One region of the Actinosynnema sp. NPDC037264 genome, then DNA from elsewhere that is predicted to be linked to it. Evidence: riboswitches for the same ligand, from Rfam matches in the RefSeq annotation. Region 1 holds a riboswitch; each other region holds the start of a gene.
The links. Region 1 has a riboswitch for glycine ahead of gcvP (aminomethyl-transferring glycine dehydrogenase). Riboswitches for the same ligand answer to the same signal wherever they lie in the genome.
Positions count from the first base shown of each region.

Region 2: another riboswitch for glycine. It lies ahead of gcvH (glycine cleavage system protein GcvH); the one in region 1 lies ahead of gcvP (aminomethyl-transferring glycine dehydrogenase).
Region 3: another riboswitch for glycine. It lies ahead of gcvT (glycine cleavage system aminomethyltransferase GcvT); the one in region 1 lies ahead of gcvP (aminomethyl-transferring glycine dehydrogenase).

Region 1 is NZ_JBVJVK010000057.1:36,679-42,070, forward strand. It holds gene garA (glycogen accumulation regulator GarA) at 1-438, shown strand, start outside; gene ftsR (transcriptional regulator FtsR) at 453-1,127, shown strand; gene ACZ7GX_RS37035 (bifunctional nuclease family protein) at 1,271-1,744, shown strand; gene ACZ7GX_RS37040 (MerR family transcriptional regulator) at 2,594-3,160, shown strand; glycine riboswitch at 3,316-3,406, shown strand; gene gcvP (aminomethyl-transferring glycine dehydrogenase) at 3,559-5,392, shown strand, end outside.
Region 2 is NZ_JBVJVK010000064.1:28,651-34,042, forward strand. It holds gene ACZ7GX_RS38570 (L-serine ammonia-lyase) at 297-1,661, opposite strand; gene gcvH (glycine cleavage system protein GcvH) at 1,666-2,046, opposite strand; glycine riboswitch at 2,172-2,266, opposite strand; gene ald (alanine dehydrogenase) at 2,462-3,568, shown strand; gene ACZ7GX_RS38585 (hypothetical protein) at 3,912-4,094, shown strand; gene ACZ7GX_RS38590 (hypothetical protein) at 4,100-4,474, shown strand; gene ACZ7GX_RS38595 (ABC transporter ATP-binding protein) at 4,523-5,392, shown strand, end outside.
Region 3 is NZ_JBVJVK010000047.1:14,292-19,683, forward strand. It holds gene ACZ7GX_RS34290 (hypothetical protein) at 1-92, shown strand, start outside; gene ACZ7GX_RS34295 (helix-turn-helix transcriptional regulator) at 295-783, shown strand; gene ACZ7GX_RS34300 (hypothetical protein) at 894-1,292, shown strand; gene ACZ7GX_RS34305 (DUF3817 domain-containing protein) at 1,307-1,609, shown strand; glycine riboswitch at 1,673-1,760, shown strand; glycine riboswitch at 1,762-1,857, shown strand; gene gcvT (glycine cleavage system aminomethyltransferase GcvT) at 1,986-3,086, shown strand; gene glyA (serine hydroxymethyltransferase) at 3,101-4,366, shown strand; gene ACZ7GX_RS34320 (malonic semialdehyde reductase) at 4,446-5,051, shown strand; gene ACZ7GX_RS34325 (hypothetical protein) at 5,139-5,392, opposite strand, start outside.

The DNA.
Region 1 (5,392 bases):
GTTCCGCCCGAGCAGTCCCCGGAGCGGACCTCCGTTTTCCGGGCCGACTTCCTCGCCGAGGTCGAGGGCGCCGAGGCGCCCGCCCAGGAGCCGGCCGTCGCGGGTGTCGACGCACTGCCCGCCGGTTCGGCGCTGCTCGTGGTCAAGCGCGGCCCCAACGCGGGGTCGAGGTTCCTGCTGGACCGCGACACGACCAGCGCGGGGCGGCACCCCGACAGCGACATCTTCCTCGACGACGTGACGGTCTCCCGCCGCCACGCCGAGTTCCGCCGCGAGGGCGGCGAGTTCGTGGTCATCGACGTGGGCAGCCTCAACGGCACCTACGTCAACCGCGAGCCCGTCGACCAGGCGGTGCTGGCGAACGGCGACGAGGTGCAGATCGGCAAGTTCCGCCTCGTGTTCCTGACCGGTCCGGGCGCCGGGGGCCAGGGGGCCTGAGCGATGGGGCTCCGGTGACGGCGGCCGGGCGGCCACGCGGGGGGTTGAGCATCGGGGCGGTGCTGGCGCAGCTGCGACCCGACTTCCCCGACGTCACCATCTCCAAGATCCGATTCCTGGAGTCGGAGGGCTTGGTCCGCCCGGCGCGCACGGCCTCGGGGTACCGGCAGTTCACGTCCGCCGACGTGGACCGCCTGCGGTACATCCTGTCCGCTCAACGGGACAGGTACCTGCCGCTGAAAGTCATCAAGGAGCAGTTGGACGCGGCCGACCAGGGCGCGTCGAAGGCGATGCGCGCGGTCGACCTCGCACCGGCCGCCGGGCACCGGGTCACCCGCGAGGACCTGCTGGCGCGCGCGGGCATCGAGCCGGGCGTGCTGGCGGACCTGGAGCAGCACGGCCTGATCAGGCCAGGTGCGGGCGGGTTCTACGACCACGAGGCCGTGCAGATCGCCTCGACCGTGCGGGCGATGGCCGAGCACGGCCTGGAGGCCCGGCACCTGCGCCCCTTCCGCGCCGCGGCCGACCGCGAGGTCGGGTTGGTGGAGCAGGTCGTCGGCGCGGCCCACCGCTCACGCGACCGTGACGACGTGGTGCGGGAGTTGGCGGCGCTCTCCGTAACGCTGCACACACTCTTGGTGAAGGTCGGTTTGCGAGAGGTCGTCGGACGACCTGTTTCGCCGAGGTGAACACGTGTCCGCATCGTGATCCGAAGCGGGCGGGCGGTTGCGCACAGGGCCCGCTTGGCGGGTAGCGTCGAAAGAGTACGTGGGGGATCCTCGTTGGTAGCGGGGACGCCAGAATTTCAGCGCGCTGAGGGAGGCGAGACCCGATGAGCGAAATGCGCGTCGTCGGCGTGCGGGTGGAACTGCCCGCCAACCAGCCGATCCTGCTGCTGCGCGAAACCGAGGGCGAACGGTACCTGCCGATCTGGATCGGATCGGTCGAGGCCACGGCGATCGCGTTGGAGCAGCAAGGTGTCCGTCCTGCCCGGCCGTTGACGCACGACCTGCTCAAGGACGTCATCGGAGCCCTCGGCCGGCAGCTGGAGCAGGTGCGGATCACGGACTTGCAGGAAGGCACCTACTTCGCGGAACTCGTCTTCGACGGCGACATCCGCGTGTCCGCGCGGCCGAGCGATTCGGTGGCGCTGGCCCTGCGGATCGGCGTGCCGATCCACGCGGAGGAGTCGGTGCTGGCGGAGGCGGGCCTCATCATCCCGGACGAGCAGGAGGACGAGGTCGAGAAGTTCCGCGAGTTCCTCGACTCCGTATCGCCCGAGGACTTCCGCGGCGCCGACACGTAACCGTCCGCCCCCACCACGCCCTGCCTACCGGCACGGCCCCGGCACACCAGAGCACGCCTCCCCACAGCCGTCCACTGACACGCCCTTGCCCACGCCCTTCCCGAAGGAAGGGCTTCGTGTCATCCCGCCGACCTGGCTCCGCCCTACCGCGCGTGTCAAGGGGGCTGTGTGTCCCTTGCCGCGCCCGTCCACCGATGCCTGCCCCCTTGATACGTGTGGTAGCCCGTAGGGAGGTCGGTGGGATGACACGAAACCCGCACCACAACGGACCCGCCGCCGAACCACCCACCGGCCCGTCATCCTGCTGATCTGCCCGTCCGGCGAGGACATGCTTTTCAGCCTGCACGCACCCCCGCCGCACCCCGCCGCACCCCTACCGCCTGGGACCGCACACCACTGCCCCGGGCCTCACACCAACCTGCCGCTTGCGGACAAGCGGGTCGGGTGCTTGACAAAACCAGCCCGTCACCGATCCGTCGAACCGCTCTCCACCACGCCCCGCGAAGGGCCGCGCCCAAGGGCCCCACACCGTCAACGGCCCCTCGCGAGCGTGTGCGGTGCGTTGTGGATCAACCCCGCGTGCCACCTCCAGGTGTCACGCCTCTGGGTTACACAACGTCAACCTTCGTCCGCTAAACGATCACTAAACGTCACCCGAATGGCTTACGACAGGCGACTCTCTCAACCTCAACCTCACGTTGAGGCAAGACACGCCCAGCGCGTCGCGTTGACCTGCCCCCTACCCGGTCTTACCGTCGAACTCAGGTGAATTGCCACGGTGTGATTCGGGCACCGCGGCGGCTTCACGTTGGTCGCCGGTCGTCGTGACCGGACCGAGGGGAGGCAGGCGTGGTCGAGGAAGCGCCCATCCGGGCCGGATCCGGCGAACAGGGTGAGCTGTTCCCGGACTCCTCGCTGCCGGACGAACTGGTCGGGTACCGCGGCCCCGCCGCGTGCCAGATCGCGGGCATCACCTACCGCCAGCTGGACTACTGGGCGCGCACGGGGTTGGTCAACCCGACGATAAGGAGTGCCCACGGCTCCGGCAGCCAACGGCTCTACTCGTTCAAGGACATCCTGGTCCTCAAGGTCGTCAAGCGGCTGCTGGACACCGGTGTCTCGTTGCAGAACATCCGGGTCGCGGTCGACCACCTGCGCCGCCGCGGCGTGCAGGACCTGGCCCGGATCACGCTGTTCAGCGACGGCACCACCGTCTACGAGTGCACGTCGCCGGAAGAGGTGGTCGACCTGCTCCAAGGCGGCCAAGGGGTGTTCGGCATCGCGGTCTCCGGCGCGATGCGGGAGATCAGCGGCACGATCCACGACTTCCCCGCCGAACGCGCGGACGGCGCCGAGATCGTGGAGCCTGCCGACGACGAGCTGTCCCGCCGGCGCCGCACGAGGGCCATCGGCTGACCGCCCGGCGCAAGGCGGCCGGCTGACCGACGTGCTCGCCCGGCGCAACGCGGCCGGCTGACCGGCCCGCACACCCGGCGCAACGCGATGAGATCCACGTCGCGCCGGCGGTACCGCTCACCCACCCGCCGGGTACGATTTCGCGCGTAGTCGCTTTATCCCGTGCGGGAGAGTCCGAGCCAGTCTCGGCGCCGAAGGAGCAAATCCTCCCCGGAACCTCTCAGGCGCAAGGACCGTGCGGGTGAGACGCCTCTGGAAAGCGGGTCGGCCACCACCGACCGACCCCGCCGACGGTGCAAACCCGACAGCCGGGTGAAGCTCTCAGGCGCCCGCCGGGCAGAAGACAGAGGGGGAGGGCAACGGCAGAAGTCTGTCCGGAGCCCTGGAGGCCAGCACCGATGACGCAGGACCGCATCCCCCTCGCCGCACTCGAGCACGGCACCCCGTTCGCCGACCGGCACGTGGGCCCGCGGCCCGCCGAGCTGGCCCGCATCCTCGACGTGATCGGTGTCGGCTCCCTGGAGGAACTGGCGCAGCACGCCGTCCCCGAGTCGATCCGCGAGCGCGACCTGGTGCTGGACCTGCCCGCGCCCGCCACCGAGACCGAGGCGCTGGCCGAGCTGCGCGCCCTCGCCTCCCGCAACCGCCCGATGACGCAGATGATCGGGCTCGGCTACTACGGCACGACCACGCCGCCGGTGATCCGCCGCAACGTGCTGGAGAGCCCCGCCTGGTACACCGCGTACACGCCGTACCAGCCGGAGATCTCCCAGGGCCGCCTCGAAGCCCTGCTGAACTTCCAGACGATGGTCGCCGACCTGACCGGCCTGCCGCTGGCCAACGCCTCGATGCTGGACGAGTCCACCGCGGCCGCCGAGGCCATGACGCTGGTCCGCCGCGCGGGACGGTCCAAATCGAACAAGTTCGTCGTGGACGCCGACACGCTGCCGCAGACGCTGGCCGTCATCGAGACGCGCGCCGAGCCGCTGGGCATCGAGATCGTGACCGCCGACCTGTCGCAGGGCATCGAGGGCCTCGGCCTCGGCGGCGACTTCTTCGGCGTGCTGCTGTCCTACCCCGGCGCGTCCGGCGTGGTGCGCGACCACGCGGCGGTCGTCGAGGAGATCCACAAGGCGGGCGCGCAGGCCGTGGTCGCCGCCGACCTGCTGGCGTTGACGCTGCTGCGCCCGCCCGGCGAGATCGGCGCGGACGTCGTCATCGGCACCACGCAGCGCTTCGGCGTGCCGATCGGGTTCGGCGGGCCGCACGCGGGCTACATGGCCGTGCGCCAGGGCTTGGAGCGGCAGCTGCCCGGCCGGCTCGTCGGCGTGTCCGTGGACGCGGACGGCTCGCTCGCCTACCGCCTCGCCCTGCAGACGCGCGAGCAGCACATCCGCCGGGAGAAGGCGACCAGCAACATCTGCACCGCGCAGGTCCTGCTGGCGGTGATCGCGTCGATGTACGCGGTGTACCACGGTCCGGAAGGGCTGAAGGCGATCGCGACCCGCGCCCACCGGATGGCGACCGTGCTGGCCGCCGGTCTGCTGGAGGGCGGCGTCGAGATCGTGCACGGCGAGTTCTTCGACACCGTGCGCGCCCGCGTCGAAGGACGTGCCGCCGCCGTCGTCTCCGCCGCGCGCGACCTCGGCGTGAACCTGTGGCAGGTCGACGACGACGTGGTGTCCATCGCGTGCGACGAGACCACCACGCGCGAGCACCTGGTCGCGGTGTGGAAGGCGTTCGGCGTGACCGTCGCGGACGTGGACGGCCTGGACGCCGACACCGCCGACGGCATCCCTTCCGACCTGCGCCGCACCAGCGACTACCTGACCCACCCGGTGTTCCACTCGCACCGCTCCGAGACCGCGCTGCTGCGCTACCTGCGCGCGTTGTCGGACAAGGACGTCGCGCTGGACCGCAGCATGATCCCGCTGGGCTCGTGCACGATGAAGCTCAACGCCACGGCCGAGATGGAGCCGATCACGTGGCCGGAGTTCGCCGACCTGCACCCGTTCGCGCCCGCGTCGGACGCCGACGGGCTGCTGAGCATCGTCGGTGACCTGGAGCGGTGGCTGGCCGAGGTCACCGGGTACGACGCGGTGTCGTTGCAGCCGAACGCGGGCAGCCAGGGCGAGTTCGCGGGCCTGCTGGCGATCCGCGCCTACCACCGCGCCAACGGCGACGACCACCGCGACGTGTGCCTGATCCCGTCCAGCGCGCACGGCACCAACG
Region 2 (5,392 bases), on a different contig from region 1:
CGGCGTGAACCTCCTCCCGTAGCCGCTGCTGAATTCTGCTGTGCTGGATCAAGGCGCGCCGACCTGAGGGCGCGACAGCTGGCAGCAGCAGCAGTCGGGACGATCGCGTGGTCGAGAAGTGTTGTGCGGCATCGAGGTTCAGGCCGAAGACGCGCGAACGGGCTCCACCCCGCGTTACAAGGTGGAGCCCGTCAGGTGCGGCTCAATCAGGCCGCCTCCAGGCCGTGGGACGTCAGGCAGTGGCGAGAACCATCGAGCACCGATGCAAGACGTCTGCGCTGGTCAGGGGCTATAGATCAGCACTCGATGACGTTCACGGCGAGGCCGCCGCGGGCCGTCTCCTTGTACTTGACCTTCATGTCCTTGCCCGTCTCACGCATGGTCTTGATGACCTTGTCCAGCGACACGAAGTGGGAGCCGTCGCCGCGCAACGCCATCCGCGCCGCCGTGATCGCCTTGATCGACGCCAACGCGTTGCGCTCGATGCACGGGATCTGCACCAGTCCCCCGATCGGGTCGCACGTCAGCCCCAGGTTGTGCTCCATGGCGATCTCGGCCGCGTTCTCCACCTGCTCCGGCGTGCCACCCAGCACCTCGGCCAGCCCGCCGGCCGCCATCGAGCACGCCGAGCCGACCTCGCCCTGGCACCCGACCTCGGCTCCGGAGATCGACGCGTTCTCCTTGAACAGCACGCCGACCGCACCCGCCGTCAGCAGGAACCGCACCACGCCGTCGTCGGACGCGCCCGGCACGAAGCGGGTGTAGTAGTGCAGCACCGCGGGCACGATGCCGGCCGCGCCGTTGGTCGGCGCGGTCACCACGCGGCCACCCGCGGCGTTCTCCTCGTTCACCGCCAGCGCGAACAGGGTCACCCAGTCCATCACCCGCAACGGGTCCGTGGCGTAGTGCTCGGCGGCCATCCGCTGCCGCATCTCGGCCGCCCGCCGCCGCACCTTCAAGCCGCCGGGCAGCACCCCGGTCCGCGTGCAGCCGCGCTCGACGCACTCCTGCATCACGTCCCAGATGCGCAGCAGCCCCGAGCGCACCGACTCCTCGTCGCGCCACGACCGCTCGTTGGCCAGCATCACCTCGCTGATCGACAGCCCGGTCTCCCGGCACCGCGCCAGCAGCTCGTCACCGGTCCGGAACGGGTGCGCGACCGGCGTCTCGTCGGGCTTGATCCGGTCCGCCCCGGTGGCCGTGTCGTCCACCACGAACCCGCCGCCGACGGAGTAGTACACCGCCGAGTCGACCACGACGTCACCCGAGTGGGCGGTGAAGCTCATGCCGTTGGGGTGCAGCGGCAACGACTTCCGCCGGTGCATCACCAGGTCGGCGTCCTCGGTGAACGCGATCTCCCGCACCCCGGCCAGCCGCAGCCGCCCGGTCGCCCGGATCTCCGCCAGCCGCCGCTCGGCCTCCTCCGGGTCGACCTCCTCCGGCCGGCTGCCCTCCAGGCCCAGCACCACCGCCTTCGGGCTGCCGTGCCCGTGCCCGGTCGCGCCGAGCGACCCGAACAGCTCCACGTGCACCCGGTCGACCGAGGCCAACGAGGGCCGCAGCCGTTGCGCGAACATCATCGCCGCGCGCATCGGGCCCACCGTGTGCGAGCTCGACGGTCCGATGCCCACGGAGAACAGGTCGAACACGCTGATCGCCATGACGTCAGTCCCCGGTCAGTTCCGCGTACTTCGCCGCGGTCAGCAACCCGGACGCGTCCGTCACGGCCACCTTGAACAGCCACCCGGCCCCGTACGGGTCGTTGTTGATCAACGACGGGTCGTCGACCGCGGCCCGGTTGACCTCGACCACCTCGCCGCTGATCGGCGCGTACAGGTCGCTGACCGACTTGGTCGACTCCAGCTCGCCGCACACATCGCCCGACTTCACCACGGCGCCGACCTCGGGCAGCTCCACGAACACGATGTCACCCAACGACTCCGCCGCGTACGACGTGATGCCGACCGCCACGGGGTCCTGGGTACCCGGCGCCCAGTCCACCCACTCGTGCTCGGGCGTGTACAGCAGGTTGTCCGGAAAAGTCACGACAGCGCTCCCTCACGGCAAGGTCCACCAGAGCCCCACTCTGTCCTGGGACCTGAGAGCTTCACCGACGCCGGAGCGGCGGCTTGCACCGTGGGTGCGCGGACTTGCGCGCTTTCCAGAGTCGCCTCACCCGAGCGGTTCTCGCTGCCTGAGAGTGTGCGGGGTACTTGCTCCTTCGGCGCCCCGGCACGTTCACCGAGGTCTCTCCCGCGCGGGTTCCGGCGCTCCTGGCGCGCCGCGGCCGATGTTCAGTTGGTTGGCCCGCACGCTAGGTGCCGGGCCCGACGGGTGTCAACGCACCGCCGGGCTTGTTCGATCAGCACAGTGGCGCAGGGGTGCGTTGGTGCCGGCCGCACGATGACACCGAATACCCGTTACCGGACCTTTGGTGTAACAACGGCCGAAGGAGCCCACCGTGCGGATCGCCGTCCCCCGCGAGATCAAGAACCACGAGTACCGCGTCGCGCTGACCCCGGCGGGCGCGCACGAGCTGACGCAGCGCGGCCACGACGTGGTGGTCGAGGCCGGCGCGGGCCTCGGTTCGGCCATCACCGACGAGGAGTACCTGGCCGCGGGCGCGAAGGTGCTGGCGGGCGCGGACGACGTGTGGGCCGAGGGCGACCTGGTGCTCAAGGTCAAGGAGCCGATCGCCGAGGAGTACCCGCGGCTGCGCAAGGGCCAGGTCCTGTTCACGTACCTGCACCTGGCCGCCGACCGGCCGCTGACGCAGGCGCTGCTGGACTCGGGCACCACCGCCGTCGCCTACGAGACCGTGCAGACCGCGAACGGCGCGCTGCCGCTGCTGGCGCCGATGTCCGAGGTGGCGGGCAGGCTCGCGCCGCAGGTGGGCGCGTTCTCGCTGATGAAGCCGTCCGGCGGGCGCGGCGTGCTGCCCGGCGGCGTGCCCGGCGTGCACCCGGCGCGGGTGGTCGTGATCGGCGGCGGCGTGGCGGGCCTGAACGCAGCGGCGATCGCCGTCGGCATGGGCGCGGACGTGCAGATCCTGGACACCAACGTGGACCGGCTGCGCCACATCGACGCCCTCTACCAGGGCCGCCTGCGCACCGTGACGTCCAACCGGTACTCCGTCGAGCAGGCCGTCCGCGAGGCCGACCTGGTCATCGGCGCGGTGCTGGTGCCCGGCGCGAAGGCGCCGAAGCTGGTGAGCAACGAGCTGGTCGCCGACATGAAGCCCGGCTCCGTCCTGGTGGACATCGCGATCGACCAGGGCGGCTGCTTCGCCGACTCGCGCCCGACCACGCACGCCGACCCGACCTACCAGGTGCACGACACCGTCTTCTACTGCGTGGCGAACATGCCCGGCGCCGTGCCGCGGACGTCGACCTACGCGCTGACCAACGTGACGCTGCCGTACGCCGTCGCGCTGGCCGACCAGGGCTGGGAGGCGGCGCTGCGGGCGGACGCGTCGCTGGCGCTCGGCCTGAACGCGCACGAGGGCCTGCTGACCAACCTGCCGGTCGCGCAGGCGCACGGGATGACCCACACGCCGCTCGACTTCTGAGGACCCACCGCGAAGGGCCCCGCTCACGTGCTGTGAGCGGGGCCCTTCGGCGAAAGAAAGACGGCCCGCTCAACCAGCCTGGGGGTCACTGGGAGCGGGCCGCGTCGCCAATCTTAGCCGGGAACGGGGGTCGCTGCCCAGTGACCCCACCGATCCGGCCGAGATTCCCACCCGGCGGTGGCGACGCGCTGTGCCCAAACTCAAGCAATCGAGTGAACTTGGGTGATAACGGGTAAGTCACGACGGCCCCGCGACCGATGCACAGGGCGGGAACCCCGCGGCTACCCGGCGGGGTCGTCCGCTCGCGCGGCGCTCTGCCGCGCCACCTCCGATCGGAGCGCAGATGGCTGAACCCGAGGGCTGGATCGACTGCCACGACCCGTTCGGGCGGGACCGGTCGATGACCGTGCTCGTCGAGGACGACCGAGTTCTGCTGGTCGCGCCGCCCGGCGAGTCCGCCGTGATGTCCGTCACGCAGACGCGCAGGCTGCACCGCCTGCTCGACCAAGTCGCCGACAGGATGTGACGGCCGTGGACGAAGCGCTGCGGGCCGCCGTGATGCGCCGGCTGGCGCTGCTGGACGAGGCCGCCGAGACCGGCGAGGCGGACGCCCTCGTGCCGCTCGCGCGGTCCGAGATCCACCGCCTGGCCGACGGCTGGCGGCTGCTGCTGACCGTGCACCAACCGGATCCGGACGGCCGCTGCGGCGCGTGCCCCGGCATCCTGCGGCACAAGAAGTGGCCGTGCCAGGTGTGGACGATGGCCCACCAGCACCTCATCGGCGACGGCCTGCCGCACCGCGAACGCCGCCGTCCGCTGCGCACGCTGCGACATTCGAAGGAGGTCGAGACGACGGCCGAGATACCCAGGGTCGCGTCGAAACCGCGGCATGCCCTCCCCGAGTGACCCTCCTAGGGCAGGATGACGCCCGGTAGGAGTACTCGGGAGGGACGCGTGCACGACGGCAGTGGCCGCATCGTGGTGCAGAACTTGACCAAGCAGTTCGGTCCGGTCGCAGCGGTGCAGAATCTCAGCTTCACGGTGGAACCCGGTTCGGTGACCGGCTTCCTCGGCCCCAACGGGGCCGGCAAGACGACGACGCTGCGCATGCTGCTCGGCCTGGTGACCCCGACCGCGGGCACCGGACTGATCAACGGCAGGCCGTTCGCCCAGCTCGGCAACCCGGCGCGGGTGGTCGGCGCGGTGCTGGAGGCGCAGGGCTTCCACCCCAAGCGCACGGCGCGCAACCACCTGCGGGTCTACGCGGCCGCGATCGGCGTGCCGGACTCGCGCGCCGACCAGGTGCTCCAGCTGGTGGGCCTCGGCGCGGCCGGCGACCGCAAGGCGGGCGGGTTCTCGCTGGGCATGAAGCAGCGGCTGGCCCTGGCCACCGCGCTGCTCGGCGACCCGCAGATCCTGGTGCTCGACGAGCCGGCCAACGGGCTCGACCCGGAGGGCATCGCGTGGCTGCGGACGTTCCTGCAGTCCTACGCGCGCAGCGGGCGGACCGTGCTGATCTCCAGCCACCTGCTGGCGGAGGTCGAGCAGACCGTCGACCAGGTGGTCGTCATCAGCCGCGGTCAGACCATGTACTACGGCTCGCTCGACCAGCTGCGCGACCAGCAGCAGGGCCGCGTGCTCGTGCAGCCGTCGGACACCGGCGCGCTGGTCGCGGCGTTGCGCGAGGACGGGATCAGCGCGATCGAGCAGCTGCCGGACGGCCGCATCGCGGTGACCGGCGTGGAGGCCAGGCAGGTCGCCGACACCGCGTTGAAGGCGGGTGTGTCGGTCTACGGCATCCAGGAGGAGAAGGTCGACCTGGAG
Region 3 (5,392 bases), on a different contig from region 1:
ACGAGTCCGCCGAGGCGGTGAGGACCGCGCTCGGGTGGCTCCAGTCCGGCGCCGAGTCGATCATCACCTTCGTCCGCAGCCTGTTCGCCTAGAGGTCCCGCGGTAACCCCGCGTACTCCCGCTCAATGCGGTCACGATCGGTGACTATGCGCCCCGAACGTTGCACCGTACGGGTGGAATGAGGGCTATAACGCCCTGGTAACAGGGTTTTAGACAAACCAGGGTCTAGCGGTTGTCGGTACCCGCTAATACGGTGCGTCGCATTGGCTGATCTTCGACCGATGAGGAGGCAGAATGGTCGAGGACTCCGGAGTCGACGAGCTGTTGCGGCAGTGGGCGGCTGAGCGCTCGGACGACGCCGAGCTGCAGGAGGTGAACCGGATCAAGGACGCGTGGCTCGCGGAAGCCCCGCCGTCCGCGCCGGGGATCCCCGTGCAGCGGGCGAATGGCGGTCCCCGCGGCCTGGTGAAGGTCGAGTCCGCGGATCCGGCGTACGTGGCGGCGATGCGGAAGCGGGCGCCCGAGGTGCCCGAGCCCCTGCTCGCCGCGGCCGCCAGCTACTGGCAGCTGGTCGGCGACCTGTCCGAGGCGGAGCAGTGGTGGGACGCGGGCATCAGCCCGTTGGACCAGCGCGCTCTGGACTACCGGGCGGCCGGGCTCTCGCCCGCCGACCTCGGTCGTCGCCTCGGCCCGATGACGGTGCTCCAGCACCTGCGTCGGGGTAGTGCGGCGGCCTGGTGCGTGGCCAGGTTGCAGAGGCAACGCCGGGACGGCGTGGCCTAGGTCCGACGAGTCGGGGCGGGCTCCTGCGGTCGAGGAGCCCTTGCCGTCGAGGTGCGGGCTCCCGTGCGGGGAGCCCCAGCCTCGTGCGACGCACGAAGTACTCTTGAGGCGTGCGAGGCCTCATCACCCCCCAGCGCCTGGCCATCGCGGCCGTCTGCCTGGCGTCGCTGGTCGTGTGCTGCGGCCTGGCCTACTGGCAGTGGGAGCGGTTCTCCGAGGCCGGTGGCACGTTCCAGAACCTCGGCTACGTGTTCCAGTGGCCGCTGTTCGGCCTCTTCCCCGCGTTCATGGTGTGGCGCATCCGCAGGCTGGACGCCCGCCGCAAGGCCGAGGCCGCCGCCGGGACGGCGGACGCCGCCGCCGAGGCCGCGCCGGAGCCGGTGGCCGCGCCGCCGCGGCCGGTAGTTACCGTTGAGCCCGTCAGAGCGCCCGTGCGGGACGACGAGGACGAAGAGCTCGCGGCCTACAACCGCATGCTCGCCGAACTCAACGCGCGGGACCAGCGGTGAGCGAAGGTAGGGCGATGAGCGGCGCGTTGACCAGGTTCCGGTTCATGGCTTACGTGGTCGGTGTCGGCCTGCTGCTGCTCGTGGTCGCGATGATCGCCAAGTACGCGGGCGACAGCGAGGGCATGATGCAGGTCGTCGGCCCGGTGCACGGCTTCCTCTACGCGGTCTACCTGGTGCTCACCGTCGACCTCGCGCTCAAGGCCCGCTGGTCGATCAAGGGCACGGTGCTGGTGCTGCTCGCGGGCACGATCCCGTTCGTGTCGTTCTACGCCGAGCGCAAGGTGGTCGAGAGCGTCCGGGCCGAGAAGAGCCTGTGACCGGGGTTGACCCCGCCCGCCGGGCACCCCTAGCGTCTGGCGGTACCAACTGAACACGGCCGTCGATGTCGCGCGGGAGAGTCCCCCAGCGGGGCGCCGAAGGAGCAACTCCTCCCCGGAATCTCTCAGGCACAGGTACCGCGCGACGAAGGCAACTCTGGAAAGCAGGCGCACCCCGGTGCGCCTCGCCCACGGTGCAAGCCGCCCCCACCGGGTGGTGAAGCTCTCAGGCTCATGGCAGAGGGGGAGGCTCACTCGACGAGGAGTCTCCGGTGGACCGTGTCATCCTTTCGCTCGTGAATCGCTCGGACGTGCCCGCCCGTCGACCCGACCGGTCGGCCCATCGGCATGTCCGCACCCAGGGAGGGCCCGCCTGATGGAAAGCCGCCGCACGCCCCTGCACGCCGAGCACGAGGCGCTGGGCGCCATGTTCACCGACTTCGCGGGCTGGCGGATGCCGCTGCGCTACGACAGCGAGCTGGCCGAGCACCACGCGGTGCGCACGTCGGCGGGCCTGTTCGACCTGACCCACATGGGTGAGATCCTGCTCACCGGCCCGGAGGCGTGCGCCGCGCTCGACCACGCCCTGGTCGGCCACGCGTCCGCGATCGGCGTCGGCCGCGCCCGGTACACGATGATCTGCGAGGCCGACGGTGGCGTCATCGACGACCTGATCGTGTACCGCACGGGTGATGAGGAGTACCTCGTCGTCGCCAACGCCTCGAACGCCGCCGTCGTGCACGAGGCCCTGGTCGAGCGGGCGAAGGGCTTCGACGCGGTGGTCGCGGACAAGTCGACCGACTACGCGCTGCTCGCCGTGCAGGGCCCGAAGGCCACCGCCATCCTCGCCGGCCTCACGTCGACCGACCTGGCCGCGGTGAAGTACTACGCGTCGTACCCGACCGAGGTCGCGGGCAAGCCCGTGCTGCTGGCCCGCACCGGCTACACCGGCGAGGACGGCTTCGAGCTGTTCGTCGCGCCGGACGACGCCGCGCACGTCTGGCGGGCCCTGCTGGAGGCGGGCGCACCGCACGACCTCAAGCCCGCCGGCCTCGGCTGCCGCGACACGCTGCGGCTGGAGGCGGGCATGCCGCTGTACGGCAACGAGCTCGGCCGCGACCGCACGCCGTTCCAGGCGAACCTCGGCCGCGTGGTGAAGCTGGACAAGCCGGGCGACTTCGTCGGCCGCGACGCGCTGGCCGCCGTCGCCGAGCGGGGCGTCGAGGAGGTCCTGGTCGGCCTGAAGACCGCCTCGCGCCGCGCGCCGCGGCACGGCTACCCCGTGCTGGACGCCTCGGGCGCCCGGATCGGCGAGGTGACCAGCGGCGCGTTGTCGCCGACCCTGGGCTACTCGGTGGCGATGGCGTACGTGGCCGTCGGCAACACCGAGCCCGGCACCCGGCTGTCGGTGGACGTCCGCGGCAAGCACGAGCCGGTCGAAGTCGTCGCACTGCCCTTCTACAAGCGCACCTCGTAAGGGAGACCCCACACATGTCCGAGCACTTCACCACCTCCCTCGCGGAGTTCGACCCGGAGGTCGCGAACGCCGTCGCCGCCGAGCTGCACCGGCAGCAGAGCACGCTGGAGATGATCGCCTCGGAGAACTTCACGCCGGTGTCGGTGCTCCAGGCGCAGGGGTCGGTGCTGACGAACAAGTACGCCGAGGGCTACCCCGGCCGGCGCTACTACGGCGGCTGCGAGCACGTCGACGTGATCGAGCGGCTGGCGATCGAGCGGGTGAAGGAGCTGTTCGGCGCCGGTTTCGCGAACGTGCAGCCGCACTCGGGCGCGCAGGCCAACGCGTGCGCGATGTTCGCCCTGCTCCAGCCGGGCGACACGATCCTGGGCCTGGACCTCGCGCACGGCGGCCACCTCACGCACGGCATGCGGATCAACTTCTCCGGCAAGCTCTACAACGTGGTGCCCTACCACGTGTCGGAGGCCGACGGCCGCGTCGACATGGCCGAGGTGGAGCGGCTGGCGACCGAGCACCGGCCGAAGCTGATCGTGGCCGGCTGGTCGGCGTACCCGCGCCAGCTGGACTTCGCCGAGTTCCGCCGGATCGCCGACTCGGTGGACGCCTACCTGATGGTGGACATGGCGCACTTCGCCGGCCTCGTGGCGGCGGGCCTGCACCCGAGCCCCGTGCCGCACGCGCACGTCGTGACCACGACCACGCACAAGACGCTCGGCGGCCCGCGCGGCGGCGTGATCCTGACCAACGAGGCCGACCTGGCGAAGAAGATCAACTCGGCGGTGTTCCCGGGTCAGCAGGGCGGCCCGCTGGAGCACGTGATCGCGGGCAAGGCGGTGGCGTTCAAGCACGCCGCGTCGCCCGAGTTCGCCGACCGCCAGCGGCGCACGGTCGAGGGCGCGAAGATCCTCGCCGAGCGCCTGTCGCAGCCCGACGCGGCGGCGGCCGGTGTGAAGGTGCTCACCGGCGGCACGGACGTGCACCTCGTGCTGGTGGACCTGGTGGCGTCCGAACTGGACGGCAAGCAGGCCGAGGACCGGCTGCACGAGGTGGGCATCACGGTCAACCGCAACGCGGTGCCGAACGACCCGCGGCCGCCGATGGTGACCTCCGGCCTGCGCATCGGCACGCCGGCGCTGGCCACGCGCGGTTTCGGCGCGGCCGACTTCACCGAGGTGGCGGAGATCATCGCGGCGGCGTTGCAGCCGTCGCCGGACCTGGCCGAGCTGCGGGCGCGGGTCGAGGTGCTGGCCGCCAAGCACCCGCTGTACCCGTCTTTGTGAACGACGACACGAAATAGCTCGCGCTTACTGGAGGTTGTCCCGTGCGCAACCCGCGTACGGGACAACCGAAAGAGGCACCATGACCGCCACCCTCGACACGCTGGCCCTCCCACGCGAAGCGCAGGACCTGCTGTTCCGCGAGGCCCGCACGGCGAACGCGTTCACCGACGAGCCGGTGACCGACGAGCAGCTCCACGACGTCTACGACCTCGTGAAGTGGGGCCCGACCGCGATGAACAGCCAGCCGCTGCGCGTGCTGCTCATCCGGGGCGAGGACGCCAAGGCCCGGCTCGCGCCCCACATGGCGGAGGGCAACCGGGCCAAGACCCTGGCCGCGCCGGTGACCGCGATCCTGGCGGCCGACACCGACTTCCACGAGCACCTGGCCACGACGTTCCCGCACTACCCGGGCGCGAAGGCGGCGTTCGCGGACGACGCGGGGCGCACCGAGGCGGCGAAGACGAGCGCACTGCTCCAGGCCGGCTACTTCATCGTCGGCGTCCGCGCGGCGGGCCTCGCCGCCGGACCGATGAGCGGCTTCGACGCCGAGGGCGTGCGCGGCGAGTTCTTCGCCGGCACCAACCAGCTGCCCCTGGTGATCGTCAACATCGGTCACCCGGACCACTCCGGCACCCACCCGCGCAACCCGCGCCTGGACTTCGCCGAGGCCGTCCGCACCCTCTGACGCCACTTCGAGCCGCACGGTCCGCGATGCGACGCCCTGATCCCCCGGCCAACCCCGGGCCGGGGGATCAGGGCGAGGCACAGTGGACTAGGCGGCGGGCGGCGTCACCCCCGGCGGCAGGCACTCGACGTTGCGCTTGCCGTCGGGCTGCACCACGAACCACGTGCCGCCCACGCCCTGGCCCTTCCACTGGCCGGGCGCCTCGTCCTTCGCGTAGGTGTAGAGCGGCCAGCCGTCGAGCGTCACCTGGTCGGTGCCGTCGGCCCGCTTCACCGTCGACACGAGCGCCGGGTCGACGCCCTGCAGCTGCGGCTTGCCGTCGGACAGCACGGGGGGCCACG